4 regions of the Geobacillus sp. JS12 genome follow, and region 2 is predicted to be linked to each of the others. Evidence: predicted binding sites of a transcription regulator. Region 2 holds the regulator's gene; each other region holds the start of a gene.
The links. Region 2 encodes CtsR, which represses protease genes until heat stress. Its sites were predicted from a motif close to ATGGTCAATAAAGGTCAAACA; they were not measured.
Positions count from the first base shown of each region.

Region 1 (6,121 bases), 950 kb from region 2:
TATATTATTGAAAATAGACAAATGAGAAAAGGAGAATCGTCTATGAGCGAACTGACGAACCAGCGCCGGGCGAAACGAGCGTTGAAAAAAGTGACGGAAACGGCGGAAGCGCTGCGGGAGATGATCGACCGAACCCGTCCGCTTGAAGAACAGCTTGACCGCATCCGCACCTTTTTAGACGAGCGGCTCGGCCGTGATGAATATTTTGTTCTTGTCGATGAAAGCGGATACGGAGTTGTCCATACGAACCGCCTTCGCGAGGGAAGGGTGTTTGCCGACCCGGTCGGGCTGGCCGCCGCCCGCACGAACGAGCCGCTCTTGCAAGTGTACGAACGCGATACAGGCGAGGTGCTGATTGACGCCAGCTGCCCGTTTTGGACGGAGCCAGGCGGAAGGCGGTTCAATTTGCGGATGGGGCGTCTTATGCACCGCCCGTATTTGCAATGGGTGCTGGCCAGCATCGCCGTCACTCCAGCGGTGGTCGGGCTGGCTTCCTCCGTCGCCGGGGCGCCGCCTGTTTGGGCCGCACTGTTTGCCGCAGCAGCCGGGCTTGGACTGGGCGCCGCCTGGCATCGGGCCATCGCCGCCGAGCTTCGCCATTGGTACAGCGTCGCCCGCACCGTCTCCTCAGGCCAATTGCAAACGGAAGTGAAAACGAAGAAAAAACGAGATGAATTTCATCAAATCGCCTACGAAATCAACAAAATGATTCTCGGCATCCGTACGATCATCCATGAGCTTGGCAAAGCGGCCAAAACGGTGCATGATGTCAGCCATGAGCAACAAATGGAAATGCGCCGCCTCTCTGAATCGTTTGACGAAATCGCCGCCGCCGTCGAAACGTTCCGCGAAGGGGCGAAACAACAAACGACCGCCGTCGAGCAAGCGGGTGACGTCATCGGGCAGATGGTGGAACGCGTGCAACTCATGCGGGCCGCCGTTGAACGCGTCGTAAGGCAAGCGGGCGACGCTTGGTCGTCAGCAGCAGAAGGCATCCGCCTCATTGAGGAAACGAAAACAAACATGGACGCGATGCAGCGCGGCATCGGCGAAATGACTGCCCTCATCGACAAAGCAGCCAATGAAGCAGCGCGCGTTCATGAGATGATCGCCGCCATTCGCACGATCGCCAAACAAACGAACTTGCTCGCCCTAAACGCCTCGATCGAAGCGGCACGGGCGGGTGAAGCGGGCCGCGGTTTTTCGATCGTCGCCGAAGAAGTCCGAAAGCTCGCTGAAGATACAAACGCGTTCGCCGCTGAAATTTTTGCTTCGCTCGACGCCATGACGAACGCGCTCAAAGAAACGGTGCAAGCTGTACAAGGAAGCGGCCTCCGCGTTGAAACAACGAAAGACTCGCTTTGGAAAACAGGGGAAACGTTCACATCGTTTCAAGGCATGTTCGCCCAACTGAACGACTTGCTTCAGCAAAACGAAGCGTATGTTAACGCCATCACCGCCGACGGCGAGCAGCTCGGCGGACTGATGGAAGACGTACGCACCGTCGCCGCCGATTTTTCAAACATGGTGCAAGAAACGGCGGCTGGGCTTGAGCAACAAACGCTCGCCCTTCACCAGCTGGCTCGGGAAGCCGACACGTTGGCTGCGGCAGCGCGCGATTTAGAAAACATGATCGCCCGCTTCCACTCATAACGCAACGAAGCCCTTTCGTCCCCCTTCACCAAAAAACTTTGGGGAACGAAAGGGCCCATTTACTGGCGCGGCAGCTGCCGGCGCCAAAGAAGCCACAAAAGCACAAGACTCATATAGCCAAACAGCGGATAGATGAATGACAGCAGCTCCCCGTAATGAAACGGGCTGACCGCCGCAAACAGCAAAACGAGCAGCACGCCCAGCCATTTCCCGCCAAGCGGCGCCCAAACGCGCACTTGGCGTGCAAGTCCAAACATGCCGCCGATGACCGATGTAAAAATTTCTCCGTAAATGACGACGACATAAAGCCAATACAACACAGTAAAAAACGTATGAACGACTTCGGCCATTGGAATATCATAATCGTCCTTGTGTGGAAACGACAGCAGCACCATATGGTTCAACAGCAGCAAAACCGTCAGCACCATTCCGCCTAACATCGCTCCGCGCCTCACCGCTCGCTCATCGGTCGCTTCGCGGGCGATGGGGACAAGCACCGCTTGGGCCATCGCCAAGTTAAAAGCCGCATAGGAAAACGGGGACAACATCGCCTTGAGGGAATAGTCCACCGCAGCCATGTCCGGACGGCATAAATCGCCAGCCACGATTGTTTTCACAAAGGCGATGGCGCTGAACAGCACCATCATCGGCGCGACAAACACGTTGACGCCAAACAGCCCTTTGCGGTCAAGCAGCATAACCAAAAGCGCCAACCCGAGCGTCAGCGCGACGCCTGCCTGCCGCGGCCAGCCGATTTGCTCTTCAAACACCGCTCCCGCCCCGGCGATCATCACCGCCGTCACCCCGGCGATCATCGCCGTCATCACGAGCGTCACAAACGGGCTCAACATGTTCCCGAACAAATAGCGATTCAACTCATCATAGGACGCGGCTCCAATGCGGCGCGCCATCACCATCAGGCGCGCGCCGCCCCATGTGAACAAAACGCCGCTGACCGCCACCCCGATCGTCCCAGCCATTCCGTAGCGGGTAAAAAATTCAATAATTTCCCTGCCAGTCGCAAATCCCGCTCCAATCACCGTACCGACGTAAACAGCAGCGATTTGCCACGCCTCCGACCACTCGTGTCTCTTGCCCAAATCCTCCATCTCCCTCTCTTGTCCGTTGCTTTTCCATATATATGTATATGTCCGGCATGGACAAGAAAGACGATAGAACGAAAAAGAAGGCATCCGAGACAAGATGCCTTCTCACACACCGCAAACTCTCTTCATTAATATGGCATGCGATGTGAAATCGCGTTTCCATCAATGAACTGTCACTTGTTCGACTTGATGTTCGTGCAGCCCGCCGCTTCCTTCGACGTGCACTTTCACCGAATACGTTCCTTTGTTGGCAAACGTGGCCATGGCTTCGTACTCGCCGTTTCCTTTTTCCTTTGCATCGACAAATTCATGCTTATTGTCCGCCTGCCAAATCTCAAAACGAACGGTCGCACCTGTCAACGGCTTCCCATCTTTGGTGAGGCGGACGGTCAATGCCGCCGGTTTTCCGGCTTCGAACGAACGGGACGACAGCGAAATGGCGACGGCGCCATGATGGTGTTCTTCAGCACTGCCTTGGGAATTTTCGCGCGCACCGTCAGCCGTCGCCGCCTGTTCCGGGGTGCCGGCGACAATATCTTTTTTCGGCATGTTATGCATGTCGCGCGCCGTCACATGGGCGATGACCGAATATGTTCCCGCTTCGGTGAACGTTTTTTCCACCGAGTAGCGGCCGTCGCCGTCATGCTTCGCTTCAAGCATTTCCCGCTCGTCGCTTCCATGCTTCCATACTTCAAACTTGACTTCGTTCGCATCGTCTACTTTTTCATCGCCGTACGTCACGACGCAGGCGAGTTTCGTCGGTTTGTTCAAATCGATATGATCGGGCGCATCGATTTTCACGTCAAGCACGGCCGGCGTCTCGGCTTGCTTGTTGTGATTTGTACAAGCAGCCATGATCATCCCGAAAAGCAAAGCAACAAACGCAAACCCAACCTGTCTTCTCATCTTCACCTTTCTCCTTTTTCCTTCAAATTCGTGATCATTGTCAGCGCCAGAGGCAGAGTCTTTTCCGCCTCTTTTTCTGTTTTTCACTTTATCATAGCTTTGCCGCACCTACATTAGTATTCACCATTTTTTCAAAAACATTTCATCGTTATCACAATTTTTTTGTACAAAACACTTGAAAGTCAAAAAAGGTCAAAGTATAATAAAGTCAGAAGGTCAAAGAAAGTCAAAGTCAAATAACAAAAAAAGGGGGTTATGCCTCATGCTATGCCAAGCATGCCAACAACGTGAAGCAACGGTGTTTGTCAACTTGCAATGGAACGGGGAAAAACAACAACTTCACCTGTGCCATGAATGCTATGAAAAGCAAAAACAACAACTGTCCATTCCGATGAACTTCGGCTTTTCACCGTTTTCCTTTGATGACTTCTTTACTAGCCCGTTCACAGCCGCCAACGCCGGAATGAGCGCGCCGAAAACGATGGCGAAGCGCCCGCAAAGCCATGGCGGTGGATTTTTGGATCAATTCGGCCGCAACTTGACGCAAATGGCGAAAGCGGGCTTGATCGATCCGGTCATCGGCCGCGACAAAGAAATCGCCCGCGTGATCGAAATTTTAAACCGCCGCAACAAAAACAACCCGGTGTTGATCGGGGAGCCGGGTGTCGGGAAAACAGCCATCGTTGAAGGGCTCGCGCTGAAAATTGCCGAAGGGCAAGTGCCAGAAAAACTGTTGAACAAAGAAGTGTACTTGCTTGATGTGGCGTCGCTTGTCGCCAACACCGGCATCCGCGGCCAATTTGAAGAGCGGATGAAGCGGCTCATCGCCGAACTGCAAGAGCGGAAAAACATCATCTTGTTCATTGACGAAATCCATCTGCTCGTCGGTGCTGGAGCCGCTGAAGGCTCGATGGACGCCGGCAATATTTTAAAACCGGCGCTTGCCCGCGGCGAACTGCAAGTCGTTGGGGCGACGACACTCAAAGAATACCGGCAAATTGAAAAAGACGCGGCTCTTGAGCGCCGCTTCCAACCGGTCATCGTCCACGAGCCGACCGTTGAGGAAGCGATCGCCATCTTAAAAGGCATTCAGCCAAAATACGAACAATTCCATCATGTCCGCTATACGGACGAAGCGATCGAAGCGTGCGTGAAATTGTCGCACCGCTACATTCAAGACCGCTTCCTCCCGGACAAGGCGATCGACTTGCTTGACGAGGCCGGCTCGAAAGCGAACTTGCGCCTCGGCCCGACCGATGAAAAACAACTGCAAGAGCGGTTGATCCAAATCGCGAAAGAAAAAGAACAAGCGGCGAAAGAAGAAAACTACGAATTGGCGGCGAAACTGCGCGCTGAAGAGCTGAAGCTTGAAAAACAACTCGAGCAAGGCGTCACCCAAGAACGCCCTGTCGTCGATGCCGCCGACATCGAACAAATCATCGCCGAGAAAACCGGCATCCCGGTCGGCAAGCTGCAAGCCGATGAAAAAGAAAAAATGAAACATCTCGAAGAAAACTTGGCGAAAAAAGTGATCGGCCAAGCGGAAGCGGTGAAAAAAGTCGCGAAAGCCATTCGCCGCAGCCGCGCCGGCTTGAAAGCGAAACACCGCCCGATCGGTTCGTTCTTGTTCGTCGGCCCGACCGGCGTCGGGAAAACGGAGCTCGCCAAAACGCTCGCCGAGGAGCTGTTTGGCACAAAAGACGCCATGATTCGCCTCGATATGAGCGAATACATGGAGAAACATTCCGTCTCGAAGCTGATCGGTTCGCCGCCGGGCTATGTCGGCTTTGAAGAAGCCGGACAGCTGACGGAAAAAGTGCGCCGCAACCCATACAGCATCATCTTGCTTGACGAGATTGAAAAAGCGCACCCGGATGTGCAGCACATCTTCCTGCAAATTTTGGAAGACGGCCGCTTAACCGACAGCCAAGGCCGCACCGTCAGCTTCAAAGACACGGTCATCATCGCGACAAGCAACGCCGGTGTGACCGACAAAAAAATCACCGTCGGCTTTGAAAAAGAGGGCAACGGGCAAACAAGCGTCCTTGACTCTTTGAGCGCCTACTTCAAGCCGGAATTTTTGAACCGCTTCGACGCCATCATCGAGTTCAAGCCGCTTGAAAAAACGCACTTGCTTGAGATCGTCGACTTAATGCTCGCTGACGTCAAAGCGGCGATGCGCGAACAAGGCATTGAACTCGAAGTGACCGAAGCGGCGAAAGAAAAACTGGCCGAACTCGGCTACCATCCGGCCTTCGGCGCCCGCCCGCTCCGCCGCGTCATCCAGGAGCATGTCGAAGACAACATCGCCGACTGCCTGCTTGACGCGGATCAATCGGTGCGTGCGATCCGTATCGATGTCAAGGACAATGCCATTGTGGCGGAAATCGCCTAATTGTGGCGTAACGACCAACGCGCACACCTATATCATCCATCACCCGAATGACTCGAACATC
Region 1 is NZ_CP014749.1:417,193-423,313, reverse strand. It holds gene A0V43_RS02165 (methyl-accepting chemotaxis protein) at 43-1,653, shown strand; gene A0V43_RS02160 (YkvI family membrane protein) at 1,713-2,753, opposite strand; gene A0V43_RS02155 (FixH family protein) at 2,922-3,665, opposite strand; gene A0V43_RS02150 (ATP-dependent Clp protease ATP-binding subunit) at 3,928-6,060, shown strand.
Region 1: a site for CtsR is predicted at 3,844-3,864, ahead of A0V43_RS02150 (ATP-dependent Clp protease ATP-binding subunit). Genes of this name have one in related genera too.

Region 2 (6,121 bases):
CAGGACAACCGAATACGGCTTGCGGCGCACTTTTTCCGTCAGCTGGCCGCCTTCTTCATAACCGACATACCCCGGCGGCGACCCGATGAGCCGCGATGTCGAGTGTTTTTCCATATACTCGGACATATCGATGCGAATGAGGGCGTCTTCATCGCCAAACATCGCTTCTGCCAAGGCTCGGGCCAACTCCGTTTTCCCAACGCCGGTCGGACCAAGGAAAATGAACGAACCGATCGGGCGTTTCGGGTCTTTCAGGCCAGCACGGGCGCGGCGCACCGCTTTGGCGACCGCTTTGACCGCCTCGTCTTGGCCGACGACACGCGAATGCAAAATTTCTTCCAGCTTGAGCAGCCGCTCCGTTTCCGTCTCAGCGAGCTTCGATACTGGAATGCCGGTCCAACTCGAGACGACCGCGGCGATGTCTTCGACCGTCACTTCCAAATTTTCTTGGCCTTGTTTTTCTTTCCACGCACGTTTCGTTTCCTCCAGTTCTTCGCGCAGCCGCTGTTCCATATCGCGCAGCGACGCCGCTTTTTCAAATTCTTGGCTTTGCACGGCCGCGTCTTTTTCTTTCCGCACTTCCTCGAGCTTTTGTTCAAGTTCTTTCAATTTCGGCGGTGCGGTGAACGAACGAAGGCGCACTTTCGAGCAAGCCTCGTCGATCAAATCGATCGCCTTATCCGGCAAGAAACGGTCGGTAATGTAGCGGTCGGACAACTTGACGGCTTGCACGATCGCCTCGTCGGAAATCGAAACGCGGTGGTGCGCTTCATACCGATCGCGCAACCCTTTTAAAATTTGGATCGATTCTTCCACTGTCGGTTCATCAACGTAAATCGGCTGAAAGCGGCGTTCAAGCGCGGCGTCTTTTTCAATATATTTCCGGTATTCATCGAGCGTTGTCGCGCCGATGCATTGAAGCTCCCCGCGCGCCAACGCCGGTTTCAAAATGTTCGACGCGTCGATCGCTCCTTCCGCCCCACCGGCGCCAATTAATGTATGCAGCTCATCGATGAACAAGATGATGTTGCCCGCTTGACGAATTTCATCCATCACTTTTTTCAGCCGGTCTTCAAATTCCCCCCGGTATTTCGTTCCGGCGACGACCGTCCCCATATCGAGCGTCATGACCCGCTTGTCGCGCAGCGTTTCCGGCACTTCGTTATTGACGATTTGTTGGGCTAACCCTTCAGCAATGGCCGTTTTCCCAACGCCCGGCTCGCCGATCAACACCGGATTATTTTTCGTCCGCCGGCTTAATACTTCAATGACGCGCTGAATTTCTTTACTGCGGCCGATGACCGGGTCCAGCCGTCCTTCGCGGGCAATCGCTGTCAAATCGCGGGCGAGGCTGTCAAGCGTCGGAGTGCTAACATGCGACGCGCCGCCGCCATGGCCTGACATCGACTCATTGCTGCCAAGCAGCTGCAACACTTGCTGGCGCGCTTTGTTCAAGCTTACTCCCAAGTTGTTCAGCACGCGGGCGGCCACCCCTTCGCCTTCGCGGATCAACCCAAGCAAAATATGTTCTGTGCCGACGTATGAATGGCCGAGCTTCCGCGCTTCATCCATCGACAGCTCAATGACTTTTTTCGCCCGCGGTGTATAGTGGATCGTATGCGACACTTCACTGCCACGGCCGATGAGCGATTCGACTTCTTTTTGGATTTTATCTGGGCCGAGCCCAAGCGCCATGAGCGCCTTAGCCGCGATCCCCTCGCCCTCGCGGATGAGGCCGAGCAAAATATGTTCTGTGCCGATATTGTTATGGCCGAGGCGAATGGCTTCTTCCTGCGCCAGCGCCAGCACTTTTTGCGCCCGTTCCGTAAATCTGCCAAACATCATCGTTCATCACCCTCCATCTTTCTTCGTTCCTCCATCTTTAAACGCTCCCGGATCAGCGCCGCGCGGCGGACGTCCCGTTCTTCAGGGCGAAGCGCCCCGCCGGCATATTGCTGCAAAAATCCCGGCTGCGTCAAAATCATCAGCTCATTTAAAATGTTGCGCGAGATGTTCTTGATATATCCTAGATCAATCCCTAAGCGAACATCGGACAGACATTGCGCCGCTTCTTTCGATTCGATGACGCGACAGTTGGCCAGTATGCCGTATGAACGGAACACCTTGTCTTCTAATTGTATGCCCAAAGTTTTCACTAATGCCTGACGAGCCGCTCTTTCTTGGGCGATCAGCTGCTGAACGATCGTATGCAAATCAGCAACAATGTCTTCCTCCGATTTCCCAAGCGTGATCTGATTGGAAATTTGGAATATATTTCCCAACGCTTCACTCCCTTCACCGTATGTTCCACGGACAACAAGCCCAAGCTGGTTGATGGCAGGAATAATACGGTTAATTTGTTGCGTCAGCACAAGCGCCGGAAGATGCATCATCACCGAAGCCCGCAATCCCGTCCCGACATTGGTCGGGCAGCTCGTTAAATAACCAAGCCGCTCGTCAAAGGCATAGTTGACATACCCTTCAATCCAATCGTCCAATTCGCTCGCCGCCTCGAGAGCCTCAGCAAGCTGCAACCCCGGGAATAGGCATTGGATGCGGATATGATCCTCCTCGTTGATCATGATGCTGATTTCTTCATTTTCCGAAAGCAGACAAGCGCCAAACGGCGAATCCTCAGCCAGATGCGGACTAATTAAGTGTTTTTCTACCAATACCCGTTTTTCAATCGGCTGAAGCTCCGACATTTTCAACAACTCGAAGCGGCCTGCCCCTCCGTAAGAACGATGGGCGAACGTCCGTTCAAACAACGCGACGATTTGCATCGCTTCTTCACTGCTAAACAGCGTTGGAAAACGAAAGTCAACGATGTTGCGCGCCAGTCGGATGCGACTGCTTAAGACGATGTCCGAATCCGGCCCCTCTTGGCTCATCCACGCGCTGACCGCCGTATTGAAAAACTTCTCGAACGACATACCGCTTACATATCCCCCTCTCCGCGTCGACGCAGTTCATCCTCCAACGAGCGGATTTGGTCGCGCACCTCGGCCGCCCGCTCGAATTCCTCACGAGCGACGAGCTCCTGAAGCTTTTGTTTCAACATAGCAAGTTGCTTGCGCAAATGGAGAACGCCGCCTTTTCGCTTCGGAATTTTTCCTGAATGAGCGGTATTGCCGCTATGGAGCCGTTTCAAAATCGGCGGCAAGTAGCGTGCAAACGTCCGGTAGCAGTTAGCGCAGCCGAACCGCCCGATTTGTGTGAATTGATGGTATGTCATTTGGCACGTCTCACATTGAAGTACATCCGGGTTCGGAAACGCGTTCGCCGTCATCTCTTTCATCGGCGCTTGAAAGTTAAGAAGCCCCGCCAACAAGTTGTTGAGTGAAAAATCATCATTGCCGTAGAACGTAAACATATGGCCATGCTCTCTGGCGCATTGCTCGCAAAGATGGAACTCCGTTTTCTCTCCGTTTACAATTTTTGTAAAGTGCATCGTGGCCGGCCGCTGCTTGCATTCTTGGCAAATCAATGCCTCCCCCTCCCCCTATTTGTATTTCAGCGACGTCAGCATCGCTTTTAACATGCGGGCCCGCAGTTCGTCCCGCTCGGGCAAATCGATATATAAAACAGAACGATCCATAGCGCTTAACATAATTTTCGCTTCCCGCTCCGAAATTACCTTTTCTTCAACGAGACGTTTTACCACATCTTCAGCATTCGATTGGCTGATGCGGTGGCCGACAAGCTCGAGCAGCTGGTCAATAAGCTGTGCTTCACTCTTTGTCTTCACTTTCATAATGCGGATATACCCACCGCCACCGCGCTTGCTTTCGACGATGTACCCTCTTTCAAGGGTAAACCTCGTATTGATGACATAGTTGATCTGCGACGGAACACATTGGAATTTATTAGCGATTTCGCTTCGTTTAATTTCAACGATATCTTGGTCGCTCATATTGAGCACTTGCTTTAAATATTGCTCAATGATGTCGGAAATGTTCGGCACTCTACCTACCACCTTCCTTACAACCAAGCTGCCTGGCGATGGGCCGTCCGCTGACAAGGGCACCCCACTGCCTATTTGTTGACTTTGACTATATTTGACCTTACTCTTACTATACAATGTATTACGGAAAATTTCAAGAGTGACCAAAGAAGGAAAACTAACTATAGAATATCCGTTTTTCTGGACAATAAAACGTCAAGCAGCCGAATAAATGAAAAAGCACGCCTTTTCTTCCAAGGAAAGAAAAGACGTGCTTTCCATTTTGCCTAGCAGCGACCTACTCTTGCAGGGGCGCTGGCCCCAACTACCATCGGCGCTGGAGGGCTTAACTTCCGTGTTCGGGATGGGAACGGGTGTTTCCCCTCCGCCATAGCCACTAGGCAACAATGGACAAGTCTTATTATAAGGAAAGTTGACCTGTTGTCAAGACTTTTTCATTCCCTCAAAACTAGATAACCGTTGGAAGAAGCCGCTCGCCTGCGCTTTTCGCATTGTCCAGCTCCGGCTCGCCGCCGCTCGGGGTCAAATAACCTTCGCCTTCGGGATGTGAACATCCCTGCAGACGAAGAACATTTGCCCGTCGCGGCGACCCGCTCGCCTGCGCTTTTCACTGTCTAGTTCCGGCCGCCATCGGCTTGCGACGCTTCGGTCCTGCTGCGGCGGCGACACATTGCTTACGCTCCTGTGATACCACCCACGCAGAACCAAGCTTTGCTTGGTTCGAGCCTCCTCGCAGGCCCTCCAGCGCACCTCGCCGATAAGCGGGCGGCCTCCACTTTTCTTGCTGTCCAGTTCCAGCGCCTAGCTCTCTTCTGCCAAATAACCTTCCCCCTCGGGGTGCAAGCACCCCTGCGGGTGAAGAACATTTGGCTTCGAGAGCTAATCGCGGCGCTTTCACTTTTCTCACTAGGTTAAGCCCTCGATCGATTAGTATCCGTCAGCTCCACGTGTCGCCACGCTTCCACCTCGGACCTATCGACCTCGTCATCTTCGAGGGATCTTACCCGCCTGACGCGGTGGGAAATCTCATCTTGAGGGGGCTTCACGCTTAGATGCTTTCAGCGCTTATCCCGTCCGCACATAGCTACCCAGCGGTGCCCCTGGCGGGACAACTGGTACACCAGCGGTGCGTCCATCCCGGTCCTCTCGTACTAAGGACAGCTCCTCTCAAATTTCCTCCGCCCGCGACGGATAGGGACCGAACTGTCTCACGACGTTCTGAACCCAGCTCGCGTACCGCTTTAATGGGCGAACAGCCCAACCCTTGGGACCGACTACAGCCCCAGGATGCGATGAGCCGACATCGAGGTGCCAAACCTCCCCGTCGATGTGGACTCTTGGGGAGATCAGCCTGTTATCCCCGGGGTAGCTTTTATCCGTTGAGCGATGGCCCTTCCATGCGGAACCACCGGATCACTAAGCCCGACTTTCGTCCCTGCTCGACCTGTCCGTCTCGCAGTCAAGCTCCCTTGTGCCTTTGCACTCTCCGAATGATTTCCAACCATTCTGAGGGAACCTTTGGGCGCCTCCGTTACCTTTTGGGAGGCGACCGCCCCAGTCAAACTGCCCACCTGACACTGTCTCCCACCCCGCTAAGGGGTGCGGGTTAGAATTTCAATACCGCCAGGGTGGTATCCCACCGCCGCCTCCACCGAAGCTGGCGCTCCGGCTTCCCAGGCTCCCACCTATCCTGTACAAGCGATACCAAAATTCCATATCAGGCTGCAGTAAAGCTCCACGGGGTCTTTCCGTCCTGTCGCGGGTAACCTGCATCTTCACAGGTAGTATAATTTCACCGGGTCTCTCGTTGAGACAGCGCCCAAGTCGTTACACCTTTCGTGCGGGTCGGAACTTACCCGACAAGGAATTTCGCTACCTTAGGACCGTTATAGTTACGGCCGCCGTTTACTGGGGCTTCGGTTCGCACCTTCGCTTCCGCTAAGCGCTCCCCTTAACCTTCCAGCACCGGGCAGGTGTCAGCCCCTATACGTCGCCTTTCGGCTTCGCAGAGACCTGTGTTTTTGATAAACAGTCGCTTGGGCCTTTTCACTGCGGCTCTTCAGGGCTCTTCACCCCAAAGAGCACCCCTTCTCCCGAAGTTACGGGGTCATTTTGCCGAGTTCCTTAACGAGAGTTCTCCCGCGCGCCTTAGGATTC
Region 2 is NZ_CP014749.1:3,186,539-3,192,659, reverse strand. It holds gene clpC (ATP-dependent protease ATP-binding subunit ClpC) at 1-1,845, opposite strand, end outside; gene A0V43_RS15670 (protein-arginine kinase McsB) at 1,842-2,933, opposite strand; gene A0V43_RS15665 (protein-arginine kinase activator protein McsA) at 2,939-3,487, opposite strand; gene ctsR (transcriptional regulator CtsR) at 3,503-3,964, opposite strand; rRNA gene rrf (5S ribosomal RNA) at 4,229-4,345, opposite strand; rRNA gene A0V43_RS15650 (23S ribosomal RNA) at 4,872-6,121, opposite strand, start outside.

Region 3 (6,121 bases), 800 kb from region 2:
CTGGCGGTCGGCTATACGCTCGCGGAACTCGTCAATCCGGTGACGAAAACGACGTACGCCAGCTTCGAGCCGGCCTTGGACTACGTCGTCGTCAAGTTCCCGCGCTTGCCGTTTGACAAGTTCCCGCACGCGGACCGGAAGCTCGGTACGCAAATGAAAGCGACCGGGGAAGTGATGGCGATCGACCGCAATATGGAGCGGGCGTTCCAAAAAGCGGTTCAGTCGCTCGAAGGCAAAAACAACGGACTGTTTTTGCCAGAGCTTTCGGCGAAAACGGATGACGAGCTGAAACAGCTGCTTGTCGACAAAGACGACCGCCGCTTTTTCGCGATTTTGGAACTGCTCCGCCGCGGGGTGGCGGTCGAAGCGATTCACGAATGGACGAAAATCGACCGCTTTTTCCTTGCTTCGTTCGAACGGCTCGTGGCGCTCGAAAAACAAGCGGCAGCCACCACGATTGATACGATCGATGAGCCGACGTTGCGCTTCTTGAAAGAAAAAGGGGCAAGCGACGCCTTTTTGGCCGAAACGTGGGGCGTGACGGAGCTTGAGGTGCGCAACAAGCGGAAGGAACTTGGCATCGTGCCGTCATACAAAATGGTCGACACGTGCGCGGCCGAATTTCATTCGGAAACGGATTATTACTACTCGACCTATTTCGGCGAAGACGAGCGGAAGAAAGCGAGCGGCAAGGAGAAAGTGCTGATCATTGGAGCCGGTCCGATCCGCATCGGCCAAGGCATTGAGTTCGACTACAGCTCTGTTCATAGCGTGTTCGCCTTGCAAAAAGAAGGCTATGAAACGGTGATGATCAACAACAATCCGGAAACAGTGAGCACCGACTTTGCCGTCGCCGACCGTCTGTACTTTGAACCGCTGACGCTTGAGAGCGTCCTCGATGTCATTGAAGCGGAACAAATCAAGCATGTCATCGTTCAATTTGGCGGACAGACGGCGATCAATTTGGTCAAAGGGCTTGAAGAAGCCGGTGTGCCGCTGCTTGGCGTCACCTATGATATGATCGACCAGCTCGAAGACCGCGACCGCTTTTACCAGTTGCTTGAAGAGCTTGACATTCCGCACGTGCCTGGCCTAATGGCGAACGACGCTGAGGAGCTCGCCGCCAAAGCGGCCGAAATCGGCTATCCGGTGCTGCTTCGCCCGTCGTATGTCATCGGCGGCCGCGGCATGTTCATCGTCCGCGATGAAGTCCAGCTTGCGGCATTGGTGGAGCAAGGCGAGTTAACGTATCCGATTTTAATTGACGCGTACTTGGATGGGAAAGAAGCGGAAGCGGACATTGTGACGGATGGAATAGACATCGTGCTGCCGGTCATCATTGAACATGTCGAAAAAGCCGGCGTCCACTCCGGCGACAGCTATGCTTGGCTGCCGGCGCAGACGCTCACAGACGAAGAAAAAGCGAAAATCATCGACTATGCGGGCCGGATTGCGAAAAAACTTGGCTTTAAAGGAATCATGAACATTCAATACGTCATTGCGGACGGCAATGTATACGTCCTTGAAGTGAACCCGCGCGCGAGCCGGACGGTGCCGATCGTCAGCAAAACGACCGGCGTGCCATTGGCGCAAATTGCGACAAAGTTATTGCTTGGGAAATCACTCGTCGACATCGTTGACGAAAAAGCTCGCGGATTGGCGGTCATGCCGTACGCCGTGTTAAAGTATCCGGTCTTTTCGAGCCATAAGCTGCCGGGGGTTGACCCGATGGTTGGACCGGAGATGAAATCGACCGGTGAAGGCATCAGCATCGCCGCGACGACGGAAGAAGCGGCGTACAAGGCGTTTTACGCTTACTTGCAAAAGAAAGCAACCGCCAATGAAGTGTATGTGATTGGTAACATCGATGAGGAACTGGAAACGGAAATCGAAGCAAAACAGCTTGCGATCGTGTCCGATATCCCGTTTGCCGACTGGGTGAAGCGCGACACGGCGCTCGCGGTGATCAACTTGGGCAAAGAGGAAGACGAGGCAAACAAACGAATGACTGCGTTGTCCCGACAATTGCTCGTCTTCACGGAACGTGAGACATTGAAGCTCTTCTTGCAGGCGCTCGATGTCGATCATCTTGATGTGCAGCCGATCCATGGCTGGTTGGAAAAGAAAAAACAGGCAGAACAGGCGGTGATCGCATGAATGCAGTGATGTCATTAAAAGGGAGAGATTTTTTAACGCTGCTCGATTTTTCAACAGACGAAATTATGGACTTGTTGGCGCTAGCAGCCGATTTAAAAGCGAAACAAAAAGCCGGCGTGCCGTATGCGCCGCTTTCCGGCAAAACAATGGCGATGATTTTTGAAAAGCCGTCAACGCGCACGCGCGTGTCGTTTGAAGTCGGCATGATTCAGCTTGGCGGCCAGGCGATGTATTTAAACGGAAACGATTTGCAGCTTGGCCGCGGTGAAACGATTGCGGATACGGCGCGCGTCTTGTCGCAATACGTCGATGTCATTATGATTCGGACGTTTGCCCATCAAAAAGTCGAGGAATTGGCCGAGTATGCGTCCGTTCCGGTCATCAACGGCCTGACGGACGACGATCATCCGTGCCAGGCGTTGGCGGATTTGCTGACGATTTACGAGGCGAAAAAAACGTTCCAAGGCGTCAAGCTCGCCTATGTCGGCGACGGCAACAACGTCGCCAACGCCTTGCTTGTGGCCGCGGCGAAAGTTGGCATGAATGTCGCCATCGCCTGTCCGCCAGGCTATGAGCCGAAGGCGGAATACGTCGAGGCAGCGCGCCGGATCGGCGAGAAAACCGGGGCAACCGTTGTGGTGACGCACGACCCGCTTGTAGCGGTGGCGGGGGCGGATGCCATTTATACGGATGTCTGGACGAGCATGGGCCAAGAAAGCGAAAGCGCCGAGCGGCTTAACGTGTTCCAGCCGTACCAAGTGAATGAAGAGCTCGTCAAAGCGGCGAAGCCGGATTACCTCTTTTTGCATTGCCTGCCGGCCCATCGCGGCGAAGAAGTGACGGCCGGCGTCATGGACGGCCCGAACTCGGTCGTCTTTGAGCAGGCCGGCAACCGGCTTCATGCCCAAAAAGCGATTTTAGTGTCGATCCTATAGGAAAAAGGAATTCCCGTTTCGGGAGTTCCTTTTTTCTTTTTTTGCAAAGAAAAGGATTTCCATGAGGAAGAAACGTTTTTATTGTGAACGGCTTGACGCTCCGTGTGCGGCGGCCCCATCATTTCCCTTCTTATGAACAGCGGCAAAACCGGGAATGCTAACAAATGCAATCGAAGCAAGGGGGATGAAACAAATGGGCCAACCGCGCCATTTCAAACCAGGGGATAAAGCGCCGAACAACGGCGTGTACATTGAAATCGGCGAAACGGGCGACAATGTAAAACACCCGAAAAAGCTGAAACTGAAAGCCGGCGATACGTTCCCGGAAACGTCGAACCATAATCGACATTGGACGTATTTGCGCAAACCGTGAAGTACAACAAAAGCCATTCCAAGTATGGAGTGGCTTTTGATTTGCCGTGTGCTTCGTGATCGGCTATAATGATTTATGGTCAAAGAAGGTCAAATGGAGGGAACGGCATGGACGCAAGCCGTTTGACGGAAAAACTGCAAGAGGCGCTGATGGCGGCGCAGTCGCTCGCCAAAGAACGACATCATCAACAGCTTGATGTCGAGCATCTCCTGATTGCGCTGCTCGAACAAGAAGGCGGCCTGGCGCCGCGGCTCGTGGAGCTTTCCGGCGCCGACAAGGAAAAGGCCGCTGACTGGCTTCGCACCCAGCTTCGCCAAAAGCCTGAAGTGCATGGGGCGGACGGGCAGCTGTATGTTGCGCCCGCCTTAGCGCGGCTGCTTGAGGAGGCGGAAAACGAAGCGAAGCGAATGCAAGATGAGTACATATCGGTCGAACATGTGCTGCTCGCGCTGTCTCATGGCGCCGAGCCGGTTGCCCGGCAACTGGCATCGTTTGGCTTGACAGAGGAAGCACTGGTAGAAGCCGTGAGAAAGGTAAGGGGAATCAACGCGTGACGAGTCCACATCCGGAAGTAACCTATGAAGCGTTGGCAAAATACGGGCGCGATCTTGTCGCCGAGGCGAAGGCGGGAAAAATCGACCCGGTCATCGGCCGCGACAGCGAAATTCGCCGCGTCATCCGCATTTTGTCGCGGAAGACGAAAAACAACCCGGTGTTGATCGGCGAGCCGGGCGTTGGGAAGACCGCTATTGTCGAGGGGCTCGCCCAGCGCATCGTGCGCAAAGACGTCCCGGACGGGTTGAAAGACAAAACGATTTTCGCTCTTGACATGAGCGCGCTCGTCGCCGGAGCGAAGTTTCGCGGTGAATTTGAAGAACGGCTGAAAGCGGTGCTCAATGAAATCAAAAAAAGCGACGGCCGCATCATTTTATTTATTGACGAACTGCATACAATCGTCGGCGCCGGCAGAGCGGAAGGGGCGATGGACGCCGGCAATATGCTCAAGCCGATGCTTGCCCGCGGCGAGTTGCGCTGCATCGGGGCGACGACGCTTGATGAGTACCGGCAATACATCGAAAAAGACCCGGCGCTCGAGCGCCGCTTCCAACAAGTGCTTGTCCAAGAGCCGAGTGTCGAGGACACGATTTCGATTTTGCGCGGATTGAAAGAACGGTATGAAGTGCACCATGGAGTGAAAATCCACGATCGCGCGCTCGTCGCGGCCGCCGTTTTGTCCGACCGTTACATCTCTGACCGCTTTTTGCCTGACAAAGCGATCGATTTGGTCGATGAAGCGTGCGCGACGATCCGGACGGAAATGGAATCGATGCCGTCGGAGCTGGACGAAGTGATGCGCCGCGTCATGCAGCTTGAAATTGAAGAGGCGGCCTTAAGCAAAGAAACGGACGAAGCGAGCCGCGAGCGGCTTGCGGCATTGCAAAAAGAACTTGCCGATTTGCGTGAAAAGGCGAACGCCATGAAAGCGCAATGGCAACAAGAGAAAGAGGCGCTTGACCGTGTCCGCCGCGTGCGCGAGGAACTTGAGCGGGCGAAGCGTGAGCTCGAGGACGCGGAAAACGACTACGATTTAAACAGGGCGGCCGAGCTGCGTCATGGACGGATCCCGCAGCTTGAGAAGCAGCTCAGGCAGCTCGAGCAAGAAATCAGTGAGCAAAGTGAAGGGAAATTGCTGCGCGAGGAAGTGACGGAAGAAGAGATTGCCGAAATCGTGTCACGCTGGACGGGCATTCCGCTCACCCGCCTCGTCGAGGGAGAAAGAGAAAAGCTGCTTCGCCTTCATGAATTGCTGCATAGACGGGTCATCGGTCAAGACGAAGCGGTGGAGCTCGTCGCCGACGCCATCTTGCGGGCGCGGGCCGGGATGAAAGACCCGAACCGTCCGATCGGATCGTTTTTGTTCCTCGGACCGACCGGCGTCGGCAAAACGGAGCTGGCCAAAGCGCTGGCCGAGGCGCTGTTTGACAGCGAGGAGCAGCTCATTCGCCTCGATATGTCCGAATACATGGAAAAACATGCTGTCTCCCGTTTGATCGGGGCGCCGCCTGGCTATGTCGGCTATGAGGAAGGCGGCCAGCTGACCGAGGCAGTGCGGCGCAAGCCGTATTCCGTTCTGTTGTTCGATGAAATCGAAAAAGCTCATCCGGACGTGTTCAACATCCTGCTGCAGCTGCTGGATGACGGACGGCTCACCGATTCGCAAGGGCGGACGGTCGACTTTAAAAACACGGTCGTCATTATGACATCGAACATCGGATCGCCGCTGTTGTTGGAAAACAAACAGGGCGACATCGATGAAGAAACGCGCAAACAAGTGTTTGACCAACTGCGCGCCCATTTCCGCCCAGAATTTTTAAACCGGATCGACGATATCGTCTTGTTTAAACCATTGTCGATGAATGAAGTGAAAGGCATCGTCGAAAAGTTCGCCCGCGAGCTGTCGGCCCGTTTGGCCGATCGGCATATCGAACTCGTGCTGACCGAAGCGGCGAAGCAATACATCGCCGAAGCTGGCTTCGACCCAGTATACGGCGCCCGCCCGCTCAAACGGTTTATGCAAAAGCAAATCGAAACGCCGCTTGCGAAAGAGCTGATCGCTGGGCGGGTGAAAGATTACAGCACCGTCACCGTCGATGCC
Region 3 is NZ_CP014749.1:261,329-267,449, forward strand. It holds gene A0V43_RS01395 (carbamoyl-phosphate synthase (glutamine-hydrolyzing) large subunit) at 1-2,157, shown strand, start outside; gene argF (ornithine carbamoyltransferase) at 2,154-3,092, shown strand; gene A0V43_RS01405 (YjzC family protein) at 3,286-3,465, shown strand; gene A0V43_RS20955 (Clp protease N-terminal domain-containing protein) at 3,573-4,019, shown strand; gene clpB (ATP-dependent chaperone ClpB) at 3,953-6,121, shown strand, end outside.
Region 3: a site for CtsR is predicted at 3,541-3,561, ahead of A0V43_RS20955 (Clp protease N-terminal domain-containing protein). Genes of this name have one in related genera too.

Region 4 (6,121 bases), 520 kb from region 2:
ATGGGGCGCTGCAGCCGATTCAGCTCGTCATCATCACCGGCATGTCCGGCGCGGGAAAGACGGTGGCGATTCAAAGCTTCGAAGACCTCGGCTTTTTTTGTATTGACAACTTGCCGCCGACGCTGCTGCCGAAATTTTTGGAGCTCGTCAAAGAGTCCGGGAATAAAATGAACAAAGTCGCCCTTGTCATGGATTTGCGCAGCCGCGATTTTTTCGATCATTTGTTCGCTGCGCTCGATGAGTTGGCTGAGCAGGCATGGGTCGTCCCCCAGGTGTTGTTTTTGGACGCCCAAGATTCGACATTGGTGGCCCGCTACAAAGAAACGCGGCGGACGCATCCGCTTGCGCCGAACGAGCCCCCGCTTGAAGGAATCCGTTTGGAGCGGAAGCTGCTCGAAGAACTGAAAGGACGGGCGCAGATCATTTACGATACGACGGGGCTCAAGCCGCGCGAGCTGCGGGAGAAAATCATCCGCCAGTTCTCATCGCATGCTCAATCCGGGTTTACCATCAACGTCATGTCGTTTGGATTTAAGTACGGCATTCCGATTGATGCGGATTTGGTGTTTGACGTCCGCTTTTTGCCGAACCCGCATTACATTGAACATATGCGGCCGAAAACCGGGTTGGACGATGACGTATCGTCCTACGTGCTCAAGTGGGGGGAAACGCAAAAGTTTTTGGAAAAGCTCATTGATTTGTTGTCGTTTATGTTGCCGTATTACCAGCGAGAAGGAAAAAGCCAGCTGGTGATCGCCATCGGCTGCACGGGCGGCCAGCACCGTTCGGTGGCGCTCGCAGAATATATCGCCCGCCATTTTTCGGCCGACTATAAAACGGTTGTCTCGCACCGGGACATGGAGAGGAGAAAGGACATACACCGATGAGGAACGAACGAGCAGCGAAACTGGTCGTCATCGGCGGCGGCACCGGGCTTCCCGTGCTGCTGAGGGGCTGAAGCAGCATGAATTGGATTTGACCGCCATTGTCACGGTCGCCGATGACGGCGGAAGTTCCGGGCGGCTGCGGGATGAACTGCACATTCCGCCGCCCGGGGATGTCCGCAACGTATTGGCCGCGCTGTCTGACGTCGAACCGCTCATTGTCGAGCTGTTCCAGCACCGTTTTCAAAACGGCAACGGCTTATCCGGCCATTCGCTCGGCAATTTGATTTTGGCGGCGCTCACATCGATCACCGGCGACTTTGTGAAAGCCATCCGTGAGATGAGCAAAGTGTTGAACGTGCGCGGCCAGGTGCTGCCGGCGGCGAACAAGAGCGTCGTATTGCACGCGGAGATGGAAGATGGTTCCATTGTCTCTGGCGAGTCAAAAATCCCGAGTGCGGAAAAAAAAATTAAGAGGGTGTTTTTAACGCCGGAAGACATTGAGCCGCTGCCGGAGACGGTTGATGCCATCCGCCGCGCCGATTTGATTGTCATCGGGCCGGGGAGCCTATACACGAGCATCTTGCCGAATTTGCTCGTGCCGAAAATCGGGCAGGAAGTATGCAAGGCGAAAGCGAAAAAAGTCTATATATGCAACATTATGACTCAGGCCGGCGAGACGCCGCACTATACGGTGAGCGACCATGTGGAGGCGCTTCATGCTCATCTTGGCGGCCCGTTTTTGGACGCGGTGATCATCAACAGCGGAGCGATCCCGGAAGCGATCCGCCGCCGCTACGAGGCGGAGCGGGCCGAGCCGGTGCGTGACGACAGCAGCGGGCTTTCGTTGCAAGTCATCCGCGACGATATTGTCACGTACGAGGATGGGGTCATTCGCCATAATACGGCGAAAGTCGCCGCCCTTCTTCTCGGGCTTCTCCCTCACCGTTAAAGGCGGGACCCGAGTAGGCCGCAAAGCGCCATTATGGGCGGTGATGCTCCCGATGGCCGCGCCGAAAGTCAGGCACCTCCAACCGGCCGGATGCGGGGAACGAATGGAGGTGGAGCGATCGTGTCTTTTGCATCGGAAACGAAAAAGGAATTGACCCATTTAGAGGTGAAGCCTTGCTGCTTGCGCGCCGAGCTGTCGGCGCTTTTGCGCATGAATGGTTCGCTGTCGTTTTCCGGCGGGCGAATGGCCATCGATGTCCAGACGGAAAATGCGGCGATCGCTCGGCGCATTTATACGCTGCTGAAAAAAGGGTATGATGTCGCCGTCGAGCTGTTTGTCCGCAAGAAAATGCGCTTGAAAAAAAACAACGTCTACATCGTCCGCGTGACCGACGGTGCGGCCTCTTTGCTTCGTGAACTTCACATTGTCAACGGCGATTTTTCGCTCATCCATGACATTTCCCCGGAGCTCGTCAAGAAAAAATGCTGCAAGCGCTCGTATTTGCGCGGCGCATTTTTGGCCGGCGGTTCGGTCAACAACCCGGAGACGTCGTCCTACCATTTGGAAATTTTTTCGCTGTATGAGGAGCATAATCGGGCGTTATGCGAATTGATGAACAGCCACTTTTTTTTAAATGCGAAAACGTTGGAACGGAAAAAGGGGTTTATTACGTATTTAAAAGAGGCGGAAAAAATCGCCGAGTTTTTGAACATCATCGGCGCCCATCAAGCGCTGCTCCGCTTTGAGGACATTCGCATCGTCCGCGACATGCGCAACTCGGTCAACCGGCTTGTCAATTGCGAGACCGCCAATTTGAACAAAACGATCGGCGCTGCGCTTCGCCAGGTGGAGAACATCCGCTACATCGACGAGACGATCGGCCTTGATTCACTGCCGGCCAAGCTGCGGGAAATCGCGAAGCTTCGCATCGAGCATCAAGACGTGACGCTGAAAGAGCTCGGCGAGATGGTTGCTGGTGGAAAAATCAGCAAATCCGGCATCAACCACCGGCTGCGCAAAATTGATGAGATCGCGGAGCGGCTGCGGGCTGGAAAGCCGGTCGATTTCCATAAATCGCTGTAAAGGGGAGATGGAGAATGGTGGAAAAACAAGTGGAAGTGAAATTAAAAACCGGGCTGCAGGCGCGCCCGGCGGCGTTGTTCGTCCAAGAAGCGAACCGTTTTTCCGCTGATGTGTTTTTGGAAAAAGATGGAAAACGGGTCAACGCGAAAAGCATTATGGGCTTGATGAGCCTCGCTGTCGGCCATGGAGCGGTGATCACGCTCATTGCCGACGGTCCGGATGAGCAAGAAGCGATCGAAAAGCTCGCCGCCTATGTGCAAAAGGAAAAGTAAAGCAGCATGTGGGGCTGGCGGGGAAAGGAATGGAAAAGGCTGCTCCGTTTTGGACGGAAGCAGCCTTTTTTCGTCAATGTCGGTGCAGGCGCAGCTCTATAGCGGTTCTGCCAACGTGTGCATGTCTTATTTTTCATCAGCGCGCGTCAGCACGCGGTCAATGATGCCGTATTCCATCGCTTTTTGCGCGGTCATAAAGTTGTCGCGATCCGTATCGCGCTCGATCACTTCGATCGGTTGGCCGGTGTTTTCCGATAAAATGCGGTTCAATTTGTCGCGCAAGAACAAAATGCGCTTCGCTGCGATTTCGATTTCCGTTGCTTGCCCTTGGGCGCCGCCGAGCGGTTGGTGGATCATGATTTCACTGTTTGGCAAGGCGAACCGTTTCCCTTTCGCACCGGCGGCAAGCAAAAACGCCCCCATGGAAGCGGCCATGCCGATGCAAATCGTCGATACGTCCGGTTTGATGAACTGCATCGTGTCGTAAATCGCCAGGCCAGCTGTGATCGAGCCGCCCGGGCTGTTGATGTACAAGGAAATATCTTTGTCCGGGTCTTCCGCCGCCAAAAACAGCAGCTGCGACACGATCGAGTTGGCCACTTGGTCGTCGATCGGGCTGCCAAGGAACACGATTCGGTCTTTCAATAAGCGCGAATAAATGTCGTACGCCCGCTCCCCGCGGTTCGTCTGTTCAATGACAGTCGGAATCAAATACATCAAAAACGCCTCCTTTTCCATCCTAATGGATCAATATGTACGCTTTAATCATACAGGCATGGTCAATGAAGGTCAAACAAAACGACCTTCCCCATCCTTTATAACATATTCGCGGCTGGCGGCAAACATCCCTTTTTTCATCATAACCGCTTTTTCGTTTTTTTAACCTGTTGCCCCGTTGATGGGGGAAGGAACAAAGGTGCAATTTTTCCTGCTTTTGATGGCATGTGTGAGTAAAATATTTGTGGGTGACATTCCGAAATGATCCCCGACGAGGGTTGCGAACTTTTGTTCGCGACGCTCGTCGGGGCCACCAAGCGAAGCGCGGTAGAACAAGCAAATGTCATGCAAAAAGGACTCTCTCCCTGCTATGATGGTGATTGTCAACATCAACCGAAAACAGGAGGGAGAGAGTCCATGAAACATCTTACCACAGAATGGCCTTTATTAAAAGAGTTGGAGGAACAATTGTTGAGAACTCTTCAAAAGGTGTTCGCTGTCTTGTTGGCGGCCCTTTTGGAGGAGATCGATCAACAACTGGCGGAAGCGCGGGACAAGCGCCGGTATCAGCTGAAAGACAAACGGCCGACTACGATCCAAACGCTGTTTGGGGAAGTGACGTTCCGACGGAACTACTACTATGATCGACAAACGGGGGCGTATACGTTCTTGCTGGATGCCGAACTGGGCTTTGATGGAGCGCAGTCGATCAGCCCTTGCCTCGAGGAAACGGCGGTCGAGTTGGCCGTCGAGTGCTCTTCCTACCGCAAAGCGGCTCGCACGCTGGAGTCGATCGTGGGGTATGCGGTCCTCAGCCACGAGGCGATTCGCCAACTGGTGCTGGAGGCCCCTGTCTCGCTGCATCACCCTGTTTCCAAACGGCACGGCCGGGTGCTGTTTGTGGAGGCCGATGGACTGTTTATTTCCCGCCAGGGGAAAGGGAAACGGGCGAAAGAAGAGAAAATCCTGGCGGTTCACGAGGGATGGAGACGAAACGGGTCGCAGCTTGAGCTGGTGAACCGGCGCCACTACCTCCATGAAGGGACGGGGACGTGTGGGAACAGTTTGAGGAGTGGCTGATGAAGGAATATGCCTATGATCCGTGCCAAGACCTGTTGGTCATCAACGGCGACGCGGCGTCGTGGATCACGGCCTGCCGGGAGTATTTTGGGAAGCGGGCGTGCTTTCAGCTGGATCGATTTCATGTGGCGCGGGAGCTGCGTCAGTGTCTGTCCGGCCATCCGCGTTGGCGGGAGGTGCGGAAGAAGCTGGCGAAACAAGATGAAGAAGGGCTTCTCGTAGAGCTGAACAGCGCGGTCGGCACGTTGGAGGACGAAGCGAAAGAGAAGCAGCTGGCTGCCATGATCCGCCGGATCGAGTCGATGCCGGGATGCATCCGGGACTATCGGGGTGGCTGTCGGAGCAAGGGGTGGAGACGACCGGCATGCGTCCGATGGGCCATGCGGAGAGTGTGATGAGCCGGTTTGCGCATCGGGTGAAATCCCGCCGCAGCTGGAAAGACCAAGGGCTTCGGGCGTTTCTGAGGGCGATGGCAGCCCGAATCGACGGGATCGGGTGGAGAAAGGGACGGTGGGAGGAGCAAGAGCCCCAGTCGACCGTCTCGGCCTCAACAAAGTCCAAGCGGATCGAACAGGCCAAACGGAAGGCCGGACAGTTGTGGGCGGATGTGGTGCGTCAGAATATACCGTGTCTGCAACAGTCATCCGGGACGCCGATCCATCAAGCGTTGTCGGCGCTCCGGGATGGTGGTTGGGTGTAAAAAAATGGAATATCGTATCATCGTCTCAAGATGAGGGATGAGAGTCCGAAAGCGCTTACGATATGAATTCCTGAAAATGGTTCGCTAACTAGTGATTGACAACGCCCGTAGTGAATCGAAAAAATGTTCTCCACAAAGTCTTGACTGACTCTGATGGCATTTTTCCTCTTGCATTTTTGCGCGATCCTGCTATAATAGAACATGCGACGGAACGAAATAGAGAAATAATGAAACGATATGCCCTCGTAGTGTAGTGGATAGCACGAGAGATTCCGGTTCTCTTAGCGTGGGTTCGAATCCTGCCGAGGGCGCTACTTGTATCCGACCTGTTCGGATCGGAATTCCTAAACTCCTTGATACGACCGCGTTTGCGGTCGTTTTTCATTTTTGGGGAATCCCGAAAAAAACGATAGAATCCGAAAAAATTTTGCAC
Region 4 is NZ_CP014749.1:2,669,649-2,675,769, reverse strand. It holds gene rapZ (RNase adapter RapZ) at 1-887, shown strand, start outside; partial or broken gene A0V43_RS13180 (gluconeogenesis factor YvcK family protein) at 884-1,836, shown strand; gene whiA (DNA-binding protein WhiA) at 1,957-2,919, shown strand; gene A0V43_RS13170 (HPr family phosphocarrier protein) at 2,934-3,191, shown strand; gene clpP (ATP-dependent Clp endopeptidase proteolytic subunit ClpP) at 3,318-3,908, opposite strand; partial or broken gene A0V43_RS13160 (ISLre2 family transposase) at 4,170-5,688, shown strand; tRNA gene A0V43_RS13155 (tRNA-Arg) at 5,928-5,999, shown strand.
Region 4: a site for CtsR is predicted at 3,967-3,987, ahead of clpP (ATP-dependent Clp endopeptidase proteolytic subunit ClpP). Genes of this name have one in related genera too.